DNA from 2 places in the Endozoicomonas sp. ONNA1 genome. Region 2 is predicted to be linked to the other one. Evidence: predicted binding sites of a transcription regulator. Region 2 holds the regulator's gene; the other holds the start of a gene.
What was found. Region 2 encodes PhoB, which activates phosphate uptake and scavenging genes when phosphate is short. Its sites were predicted from a motif close to TGTCATANNNNTGTCANA; they were not measured.
Positions count from the first base shown of each region.

Region 1 (5,944 bases), on a different contig from region 2:
ACATGTCCCTTGATAGCCCACTTGGTGGCATCCTGAACCAGAGGACCAGCGGCCGCAGCAACGTAAACGTTGCTATCGGGAATATGGTCGAGACTTTTCACACCAAGTCCCTGCTGAATACCACTGAAACCTTTATGTAAAGGAATCCAGTTGTTGTTTTCAAAATGTTTGGGCAGTCTTAATGCGCTATCCACCTGACCTGCTCTGGGATACGCATTCGTAAGCAGAAATTTTGATGACAGACCCACATCACAAAAGTGAACACCTTTTGAGAGTTGCAAAGGGATTTCCCTGAAGGTATGCAGGAAAGCAGCGGGAATCAGGTCAAGGATCGGCACGGAAAAAAATTCATGGGCATCATACCAGGCCTTCAGGAAACCATTGTTCCTGGTCTCAATGCTGGTTTCGTCACGATTGGCGTGTCGGTAACCGTAGCCTGCATAAGCGGGGATATCGATAGCCCTGTAATCAATAACGCCGGTAATGCCCCTTCTTTCACTCTGACTGGAGGCAATCAGCAGTTTGCCGTCCTGAGTCGCTGTGATGCTACTGGGGGAAATATGGCCATCCTTCAGCCAGAGGGGGTGGGTTCTGGCATACTTGCCCTCAGTGATTTGATACTCAGTAACATCATTGGGTGAGAATATGGAGTCACGAGGGTTCTGGCGATCCGGCTTGAGCCTGCTTAAATTGACCTCGTAATAGTGGGGTTTAGAGAAGACGCTCCATCCGTTAGTACCAGTGAAACCTGCCCCGGCATCTCCAGAAAGCAGGAACAGTCTCCCTGCTGAATCATTTCTGGTGGAAACGAAATGCGCACCGGTAATATGAGTGACCTTTCTCTGGGTGTCTGAGGGCATTATGTGGTTGCCCAAGTAACGGACGCCTTTATGAGGGGCCTCTTTACCTGTGGGTTCTTCTGACCAGCCGGTAGCCGAAAGAATGAAGCAAAGCGCTGAGCCAAGCAGGGCACTTCTTCTTTTCATCATTGATTACAACACCTGAAGTGAAACAACCCCATAAAGATAGCCACAATTTTTCATTGCAGGTGTATTTTTGACTGAAGTCGCTCCTAAAGTGCCGGAGGCAGGAAAGAAGTATTTTAAAATCTGAGAGCCAGGTTTGATGTGGTCTGTTTTAAGAAGTCTGGCTAACAGAACCTGTTGCTCTGTTGGTGGATTTTTCAGCGTTTTTGAAGTGTAGGAATGAGAACACCAAGCTCTGGAAAGTATACACTCCGGAAACCGGCTTCTGTAACTTTACGTTGGGGTCGATGTCACAGCAGTTGATAATGAATGGAGAGAATCAAGGTAACAGGCTTTTTGTCAGGGGGCGGTAAGGGTAGGGAGCGTTCTATGGCTTTCAGACTGCTGGCTTCAAACGCCTTTTTACCGTCCAGCACACTGGTCTTTCCCAATGTTCCGTCAGAGTTGATTTCAATTTTCATTTTTACTTCTCCTTCCAGTCGCCTTCTTTTGGCCTGATAGGGATAAACTTTGTAGCGATTGATCCGGTACTGAAGTTTAGCCACCCATTTCTGAAACTCATCTGGTTTTGTGTGCCCGGCTTCTGAGTTGATGAGTTCCTCAACAGGCTCTCCTGTTGTCTGCTGACTGACTGTGGAAGCTGGAGGTTCGGCAGGCCTTGCATCACTGTGTTTTTTTTCTTCGTGTTTGGTCGGTTCTTGCTGAATCTCTTTCTTTTCTGCTCTGGTTGTTATGACTTTCTTGTTTTCTGCTTTTTCAGCCTGCTCTGTTTGTTCAGTGATTTGAGTGTGCTCAGTGTTTTCTTTCTGAGAATCATGCTTTGTTAGTTCCGAGTCGTTTATCGCGTTTGTGCCGGTCAGGCTTTCTTCAATGGCAGGTGTGACAGAGCGGTGATGAGACACCAGTTGTATTTGAATACCCGGTGTTTTGGGAGCAGGCATCCGGATACTTCCGATAAAGCCCAAAAGCAAGGTGTGAAAGACCACTGACAGGGTCAGGGGGATGGCCAGGTGCCTGATGGTGGATTCCTGTTCCATGATTTGCAACCCACGGAGCATAGCAGATTAAACAGGAATTAAATAAGCAGTTATTAGAGAGAAGCCCTGACATGCTCAGGGCTTCTTCAGGATATCAAGCAAGCTTTACCGGGCTATGAAAATCCCCAGGCCCGGTATGACAAAAAAGGCCAGCAACAGATAAAGGAACGCATAAGAGCGATTCTTTACAGCCAGGTCTGACAACTTTTCCGCAGCGTAAAGAGGAATCTCACGCAGCCACTTGATGCCATAAATGAGGGCTACAGCAAACACGTTAAAGAACAAATGTACCAGGGCAATGGTCATGGCGTGCCCGGCTTCTGCACCGACAATGGCCGTTGCCGAAAGTAGGGCTGTGATGGTAGTACCGATGTTAGCACCCAGTGTAACAGGGTACATCTGACGAACGGTGAACACGCCACTGCCCACCAGGGGAACCATCAGGCTGGTGGTGGTAGAAGATGACTGAACCATGACGGTCATAACAGTACCGGAGGCAATACCGGAAACCGGACCACGACCAATAGACTTGTGCAGAACGTCCTTGGCACGACCGACCATAACTTTTTTCAAGAGCTTGCCCAGTCTCACTACTGAGCTGAAGATCAGAAAGATACCGAAGGCGATCATAGTCAGGCCACCCAGTGTGCTGTCCGGCAAAAGGCCTGCAAACTCTTTCACTATATTCACGGCCGGCTTGGTCAGAGGCTTGATAAAATTCAGGCCGCCCATGTCAATAGCAGAGCCACCTACCAGTAATGCGGCTACGTGTTGTGAAATATCTTTCAGGAAACCGGTCATCAATTCCAGAGGTAGCAGAATCAGAACCGCCAGATAGTTAAAGAAGTCGTGAACCGTCGAAGCAGCAAAGGCCCGTTTGAAGGACTTGTCGCAACCCATGTGACCCAGGCTGACCAGAGTATTGGTAATGGTGGTGCCGATATTGGCGCCCATAATCATGGGGATCGCCATTTCAACGGGCAGGCCCCCAGCTACGAGGCCAACGATAACAGAGGTCACCGTACTGGAAGATTGAACCAGGGCGGTGGCAAGGGTACCGGCAATCAGAGCCAGCATAGCATTGTTGGCAAAGCTGAACAGCTCGGCAGCAGCTTCTGCGCCGCCCACAGCCATTTTAAAACCAGAGCCCACTACGCTGACGGCAACCAGGAGAGCGTAGATCCAGAGGATAACTCTCATCCAGATGCGTCCATAGTGCCTGCTGGTGTATTTGTAGTCAGCTTTGGTGCTGGCTTGACTTGTTGCTTCAGACATTTTCTGCACCTTGGTGCTGTTTGGATAAAGGTGGTGGCGAAAATATAGGTGTTTTATTTCAAAAATATTACAGTTATGACTTTTTTTTGAAATATTTAAAGCAGACACCTGTCGATCAATGACAGGCAGTCAGGACAAAGACCGTCTAAAAACGACAGTCATCGTTTTCTGATGTATCTGAAAGCTCAACTCGTTCCACGCCAGAACCTACAGAGCCTTAAAGCGCGGAAACCTGAGTTTAGGGACAGCCCTCAGGGCAGGGAGCAATTACCCGAGAGGCTTGTCAAACATCTGTACTTTAACTGTTTCTCCTGCCTCAACACTTCCCTGGGAAGCAGGCAAAACGATGTAACAATTAGCCATGCTCATGGATCTGAGAATGCCCGACCCCTGACTGCCTGTTGTGACTACCTCGGCTTCTCCTTTCTCGTTGGTTGAGAGTATGCCCCTCTGGAATTCCAGGCGACCGGGATGTTTCTTGAGGGGGGTGAGACAGGTTGCTGGCAGTTCAGCAGCAGGAGCGGGTTTTGCTCCCATCATATGATGCAACGCGGGTGCTGCCAGCTGCTGGAAAGTCACCGTAGCGGAAACCGGATTGCCCGGTAGCCCAAAGAAGATACTGTTGGGAAGTTTACCAAAGGCAAACGGTTTGCCGGGTTTGATGGCCAGTCTCCAAAAGGAAGTATGGCCTATTTCATTGAGAATATCTTTGACAAAGTCGGCTTCACCCACGGATACCCCTCCGGAGGTAATAACCGCATCAGCCTGCTGATCAGCCTCCAGTAAAGCTTTGCAGATCTCCTCGCGGTCATCACGGAGTTTGCCAAGGTCAATCACTTCTGCTCCCAGGCGCTTGAGCATCGCAGATACTGCAAATCTGTTGCTGTCGTATATATTGCCCTGACCCAGTGTTTCACCGGGCAGTTTCAGCTCATCACCCGTTGAAAAGAGCGCTACTTTAATTTTGCGAACGACCGAAACTGTGGGGAGTCCCAATGAAGCCAGCAGCCCTACATCCTGAGCTTTGATGATGTGACCCTTTTCAAAAACCTGAGAGCCATGAAGAATATCTTCACCGGCACGGCGAATGTGATCACCTGAGCGGGAAGGGGGCTTGCGAAAAGCAATACCCTGTTCAGTTTTCTCGGTCTGCTCCTGCATGATGACGGTATCGGCACCTTCGGGAAGAGAGGCACCAGTCATGATTCTTATACAGTGAGCAGCGGGCAGAGTACCCTGATAAGGGTGTCCGGCCAGGGATTTTCCGGCCAGCGGCATTACAGAATGTTGTGCCAGGTCGCCGAAACGGAGTGCATACCCGTCCATGGCTGAATTATCGTGGGACGGAACGTTAACCGGCGAAATGATCGTGTCAGAAAGAACCCTGTCCAGGCAGTCAGCCAGAGCCACCGTTTCCGTTTCTGTGACGACCGGTGTTTCCGTCATCAGCTTCTCCAGCCCTTCATGCAGGGGCATCAGCCCCGGGGTAGTACAGCAGTCAGTCATTGAGAGATCTCCTCGTTACTGTTTTTGCAACGGCTTTTTTGAAACAAAAGCCGTAAATGAATTCAGCAATCTGCTCCGGGTCGTTGAGATCCTGCTGAGGGATCAGCTTTTCCAGCAGGGCTGTTTTACCCGAACCGTTGAATGCGGTCAGTCCGATAACAGCTCAGGGGAAGGATTGCAGTAGGGGGGCAGTATTTGCATTCCCGATCATTCATTGAGTGCGCAGAAGTCTATTGAAGTATCCGTTGCTACTCAATCACTCTTTCCGGGTTTTGATAGGGATTACGCAGTGTCATGGTTGAATTTACCGGGAAGGTTTGCCTGTTTCACGGTATTTGTGCCATTCAATATTGTCCTTTCGGGCATGGCTATTTAACTGAGTTGGCGTTAGGATGGGGGCCTAATTAATTTAAATAAAGCGCCGAGCTTCGCAGCCTAACCCTTGATCAGGTAATAGTCCTGAAGGCATGGCTGCCAAGCCGTAACCTGTGTGTGTTACACGCAAGGTTGCCAGGGTTCATATAGAAATGTCTGGGCCTCCCGTGTTTGGAAAGGTGTGAAATGCGACCATTACATGACCGACAGGGACGAACGTTCCCCTATCTGAGACTGTCTCTGACTGATCTGTGCAACTTCAAGTGCAACTATTGCCTGCCTGATGGCTGTGAAGAGCACAGTCACATGCAGTCGCTGGGTATTGCCGAAATTAAACGTCTGGTGACCGCTTTTGTGGCGGTCGGTGTTGAGAAAATTCGTCTGACCGGTGGTGAGCCCACCCTGCGCAATGACTTTAATGACATTGTCAGTACGATCAAGTCCATTCCGGGTATTCAGAATGTTGCCATGACCACGAATGGTTACAAAATGGATCAGAGGGTAGAGTCCTGGTTGGATGCCGGTGTTGATCAGATTAATGTCAGTATCGACAGCCTCGACCCCCGAGCGTTTGCAGCAATAACCGGGCACGACCGTCTTCAGGAAATACTGGTAGGTATTGATAAGGCCTTTGCGAACGGTCTTACCTCTATCAAAGTCAATGCAGTTTTGATGAAAGGGGTCAACGACATTCAACTGGGCGCGTTTCTGAACTGGATTAAGCACCAGCCTGTTACCATGCGTTTCATTGAGTTGATGCAGACG
Region 1 covers NZ_JAHHPN010000910.1:13,970-19,913, reverse strand. Annotated here, with positions in the region: gene KDK19_RS21450 (esterase-like activity of phytase family protein) at 1-989, opposite strand, end outside; gene KDK19_RS21445 (TonB family protein) at 1,277-2,023, opposite strand; gene KDK19_RS21440 (Na/Pi symporter) at 2,129-3,298, opposite strand; gene moeA (molybdopterin molybdotransferase MoeA) at 3,566-4,804, opposite strand; molybdenum cofactor riboswitch at 5,212-5,377, shown strand; gene moaA (GTP 3',8-cyclase MoaA) at 5,366-5,944, shown strand, end outside.
Region 1: KDK19_RS21440 (Na/Pi symporter) is a predicted target of PhoB. The motif match lies at 3,353-3,370, and genes of this name have one in related genera.

Region 2 (5,944 bases):
ACACTTACCCGAATCAGATTGAGGTCATCAGTGCCGAACAGATGATGGATGCCTACTCTTCCACAGGTATGCCATTAATGTACAGCCACTGGAGCTTTGGCAAACAGTTTCTCCATACCCAGCAGAATTATCAGCGTGGCCGCATGGGGCTGGCTTATGAAATTGTGATCAACTCCAACCCCTGCATTGCTTATCTCATGGAAGAAAACACCATGACCATGCAGGCTCTGGTTCTGGCCCATGCCAGTTATGGTCATAACTCTTTTTTCAAGAGTAACTATCTGTTCCAGACCTGGACCGATGCCGAGTCCATCATTGACTACCTGATGTTTGCCAAACGTTATGTTGCTGAGTGCGAAGAAAAATATGGCGTTGAAGCGGTTGAAGATGTTCTGGACGCTGCCCATGCTCTTATGAATCAGGGTGTGAATCGCTATAAGCGCCCAAGACCACTATCAGCAGAACAGGAAAAAGAGCGCCAGCAGGAAAGAGCAGAATACATTCAGAGAACCCTGAACGACATCTGGAGCACCATTCCAAAAGCTGAAGAGAAAGAAGAGAAAAAAGTTCAACGCTTTCCCAAAGACCCGGAAGAAAACATTCTCTACTTTCTGGAAAAAAATGCACCACTGCTGGAAACCTGGCAGCGTGAACTGCTGCGAATCGTCAGGAAAGTGTCCCAATACTATTACCCTCAACGCCAAACCCAGGTCATGAACGAAGGCTGGGCCTGCTTCTGGCACTACCATCTTCTCCATGAGCTTTATGAGGAAGGAAAAGTCACCGATGGCTTTATGCTGGAGTTCCTGCACTCTCACTCCAGCGTCGTGTACCAGCCTCCTTTTGATAGCCCACACTACAGCGGCATTAACCCCTACACACTGGGCTTTAGTATGTTCCAGGATATTCGCAGAATCTGTGAAAATCCTACCGATGAAGACAAGCACTGGTTCCCGGACATTGCCGGCAGTGACTGGCTGGAAACCGTGCACTTTGCGATGCAGAACTTCAAGGATGAAAGCTTTATTTTACAATTCCTGTCTCCCAAGGTCATGAGAGACCTCAGACTCTTCTCGATTCTCGATGACGACAGCAAATCCTATCTGGAAGTCGATGCGATTCATAACAGCACCGGATATAAAGAAGTAAGGGAGTCACTGGCTGCCCAATACAACCTTGGGAACCGAGAACCCAATATCCAGGTATTTGACGTCGACGTTCGTGGCGACCGTACCCTGACCCTGAGACATTACCAGCATCAGGGACGCCCGTTGGACAATAGCACTGAAGAATTACTCAGGCATGTACATCGTCTCTGGCAATTTGATGTCAAACTGGAGTCGGTTAACATTGATAACAAGGTCAGCAAAAGCTATCAATGTCCAGATAAGAAAGATTCCGAAAAGTCTCGCTAAAAGATATGAGAGACAAACAAGATTCTTTTTAATATTTAAAACTAATAAGAATTAAAAAGTAATCTAATCCTGCCTGTACCCTATCCATTGATAACCCATACCCCACTGTCATGGCAGTGGGATATGCACCTCCTGTTCGATGCAAAAAAAGGGGATTACGTCCATAGCCTGAGATTTAATCGATAACGATACTCTTAAAGAGCCAAATGCACAGCTAGCTATCTGGTTCTTTAAGAAATAAGCAATATCAAGTCAAAACCATTCAATTCATTAGCACGTCTGATTGACCCAAAACTGTTTATCTATTGTACAATCGCCCCTATCAACTCATAAAATGTTATTAAATCTATTTGAATAGGTCATAAAAGCACATTAAATGCTTCCATCAATTTAAAGCTTCCTGTATAAATAGGCACTTTCATCGTTGAAAATCATTAATACCCCACCGATTTGGCCTGAATTGGGAGTTCCTTGAATGAACGTTTTTGAAGAAATTCATCACCGCCTGAGCAGTAAAGCACGGATCCGCTCTCTGTTTAAAGATGTTCATGTTGAAGATCTTGAGCGTATCATCTCCAGAATGCAGGACGTACTGCAGGAGAAAGTTGAAGCCCGCAATAAAATTGACGAAGAGCGTCAAGCCAAACTGAAAAGCATTGAAGCCGTTAAGCAAATCATGGCTGAGCGTGGCATTTCAATGGATGATCTGGACCACCTGGAAGTAGCGGCTCCAAAACGTCGTCGTAATGTCCAGAGATTTACTTTTGAATACCGGACTGAAGCGGGAGACACCGTTCAGTGGGATGGCTCTACCACAGGCCGTCTGCCACGTGACTTCCAGAGTTACCTGGACCGCACCGGCAAGAAGCGTCTGGACTGCGTGGTTGAAGAAGAATAAGTCGACCGTTTTCAGGATTTCAGACTCGCCTCCAGTCCGCTGTTTCTTGAATACAGACATCATTCAATAGTCAGGGTAACAGACTCTGAGAAACAAACCATTCGAATGACGAGACCATCAGAAGATTAATCGTTTTTTGGTGGTCTGCTAAAAAGCATAAAAGGAGCTACCACTCCTCTTATGCTTTTTTCATGAGTGTTCCAGCTCAAGGCATTTTGCCGGGAAATGGCAAACAAAACGGCTGCCTTTCCCCGGATGACTGCTGATAGTGAGTTTGCCTCCATGTCTTAGCATGACGTGCTTGACGATAGCCAACCCGAGTCCTGTTCCTCCGGTACTCTGGCTACGGCTTTTATCAATCCGGTAAAAACGTTCAGTCAACCTGGGAATATGCATGGGGTCAATACCGACACCGTTATCTTTCACCATCATATGTCCGCCTTCCTTATCCTGCCACCAGCGCAAATGTATCTTGCCACCTTGCGGTGTATAGCGCACAGCATTAAAGACCAGATTCGAGAAGGCACTGCGTAACTCACTGCTACTGCCAGCCAAAAAGACATCTTCAGGACAGTCCAGTGAAATCTGATGCTGGTTTTCGCCACTGAGTGCACACCCGTCTTCAACAATGCTGTTCAGCATGGTTTTAAGATGCACCCCGTTTTCATCTGCCTGAGCTTCGGCCGACTCCAGCTTGGACAGCAACAGCAGGTCTGCCACCAGATTCTGCATTCTCAGTGACTGTTCCTGCATCCTGTTTAGCGCTTTCTCCCAAACAGGAGGCAGGCCTGAATCGGGGCCCAGACTGTCCAGCATGGTTTCAAGGTACCCGGACACAACTGTCAGCGGTGTTCTCAATTCATGAGAAACATTAGCAACAAAGTCTTTTCTCATGACCTCCAGCTGATTCAAACGCGTGACATCTCTCACGGTCATCAGACGATTGCCTTTGCCATACACCGTTATATTAAATTGCAGTTGATAATCCGGATTGACAGGAGAGGGAATCTCAAGAGCTTTTTGATAACCACCCTGCTCAAAGTAGTCAGCAAACCTTGGATCACGCAACAGGTTGGTAATCAATTGCCCTTTATCGTCAGGCGTCTTCAGACCCATCAAGCTTTCAGCAGCAGGATTCCACCATTCCAGGTTACTCTGATTATCGATCATCACAACACCGTCATTAAGCGCAGCAGTTGATTCCTGAACGCGCTCAATCACTCCGGCCAGCTTTTGCCGGGAGCGACTGTGCTGTTTCTGTAATCGATAGATACCATCAAAAATTTCACCCCAGAACCCTTTACTCTCAGGGGGTTCTTTGCTCCTGGCCTTGGGATCATTCAGCCAGACCAGTAGTTTGAAAAGTTGGCGGAAGCTCCAGACAAAATAACCTCCCATCACCACACAGAGCCCTAAAAAAGGTTCTCCAATTAGCCAGCCCAGGGAAAACCCAACAACCAAGTAAGCAACCATACGGCTCAGCAAACGGGTTTTTGAAATTGTTGTCATATTACTCCCGACCAGGGGCCTGACCAACGAGCATAGAAAGTTTACACCCTGGTTGAGAAACGATATCCGGTACCACGAACAGTTTGCACAAAAGCTTCGTAATTATCACCCAACGCTTTTCGCAAACGTCGTATGTGTACATCTACGGTTCGCTCTTCAACATAAACATTGCCACCCCAGACCTGATCCAACAACTGCCCACGGGTATAGGCGCGCTCCTGGTGCGTCAGGAAAAACTGCAGCAAACGGTACTCGGTAGGTCCTATTTCAGCAGGCGAGCCATCAATGGAGACCCTGTGGCTGACCGGGTCCAGTTCCAACCCGTTGATGACAATGGGAGACTGATTATCAAACCCACCTGTACGGCGAAGAACTGCTTTTAAACGAGCAGCCAATTCACGGGGAGAAAAAGGCTTTGTGATATAGTCATCGGCTCCGGTCTCGAGTCCCTGGATTTTGTGGTCTTCTTCACCTTTGGCCGTCAACATGACGATGGGGATTTCAGAAGTCAGCTCGTTGCGCTTTAGACGACGAGCCAGTTCTATGCCGGAGACATCGGGCAACATCCAGTCCAGCAGGATCAAATCTGGTTTGTTATCCACGATCAGAGAGTGCGCTTCTTTCGCATCAGCTGCCTCAAGACAATCATACCCTGCCATTTCCAGAGCAACAGTCACCATTTCGCGAATCGGTGCTTCGTCATCTACGATCAGAATGGTCTTTCCTGGCATTAATCTCTACCTGTTATCTGTCGATTCGATTTCGGCGGTGACTTTCTGGCATCTGTCAGCAGCAGCTCGTTGGGTCTTTACCGGAAGGGTAATGTCTTTTTGATCGCTCAGAGCTGTTTTGATCGCTCAGAGCTGCTTCTCATTACTTTGATCAACCGCACTATACACCGGACATTACACCTTTGAAATGTTACAGACAGATGACACACCCCAGACTGCCACCAGACTCTGAAAACAAAAATATTGCTTAAGAGCTCGCAGGACATGGTTTTTAGCCATTTATGCCGGTACATACCACTAGGATTTCAAACCGCATTGCATATCAAAGATAGCTCACCACAAACCCGACAAAGACAATGGCTCCAGCCCAGTGGTTGTTAAGAAATGCCTTAAAGCAGGCCTCACGCTCACGACGACGAGTTAACCATTGCTGATAAACGAAAAGGGCTGCAACAGCGATCAGTGAGAGAAAGTACAGAACGCCCAACTCCAGCTGATGGCCTACCATGGCGAGAGTTAGCAGAGTAAGCACTTGCAGGCTACCTACGATCAGGTTATCCATCTCACCAAACAGAATAGCAGTGGACTTGATGCCTACTTTCAGATCATCGTCTCGATCCACCATGGCGTATTGAGTATCGTAAGCCACCGTCCAGAAAAGATTGGCCAGAAACATCAGCCAGACGATGTTTCCCAGGGCTCCGCTCTGAGCCGCAAAAGCCATGGGTATCGACCAACCAAAAGCAGCCCCCAGAACCACCTGAGGCAGATGAGTATGTCTTTTTGCGAAAGGGTAAGCCGATGCCAGCAATAGCCCGGCAAAAGAAAGCTGGATGGTAAGAGCATTCGTAAAGAGGACGAGAATAAAAGCCAGAAGCACCATGCCGACAAAATACATCAGTGCTTCTTTTTCCTGAATTTTACCCGTCACCAGTGGTCGATTACGTGTTCGTTCAACATGACCGTCCACTTTCCTGTCAGCAAAGTCGTTAATGACACAACCCGCACTGCGCATCAAAACAACGCCGATCGAAAAAATCACCAGATTCGCCAGACTCGGCACACCTTCTGCTGCAACCCAGAGCGCCCAAAGTGTAGGCCAGAGCAACAGATAAATACCAATGGGCCGATTGAGCCTGGCCAGCTGTAAAAAGTCTTTTAAACGGGGGAATCGCTGCAGAACCACTTCGGTCCCTGCTGATACCACCATGGGTTTCCTGAAATGCATCATAGTGTTTGGCTGTTTATCGGTACTTTTCTTGTCATCGCTGAGGTTTCTGCCGCTCACGGCCTTGAATTATATCGCCAGTTTATCAGGTTAGGGCCGATTCTCACTCCTCTGTCTTTTCAGGCAGATCTGGCAAAAAGATTTCACAAACAGAAATAGACTT
Region 2 covers NZ_JAHHPN010000290.1:4,334-10,277, forward strand. Annotated here, with positions in the region: gene KDK19_RS06885 (SpoVR family protein) at 1-1,415, shown strand, start outside; gene KDK19_RS06890 (H-NS histone family protein) at 1,891-2,313, shown strand; gene phoR (phosphate regulon sensor histidine kinase PhoR) at 2,503-3,822, opposite strand; gene phoB (phosphate regulon transcriptional regulator PhoB) at 3,864-4,553, opposite strand; gene ubiA (4-hydroxybenzoate octaprenyltransferase) at 4,876-5,763, opposite strand; gene KDK19_RS06910 (chorismate lyase) at 5,885-5,944, opposite strand, start outside.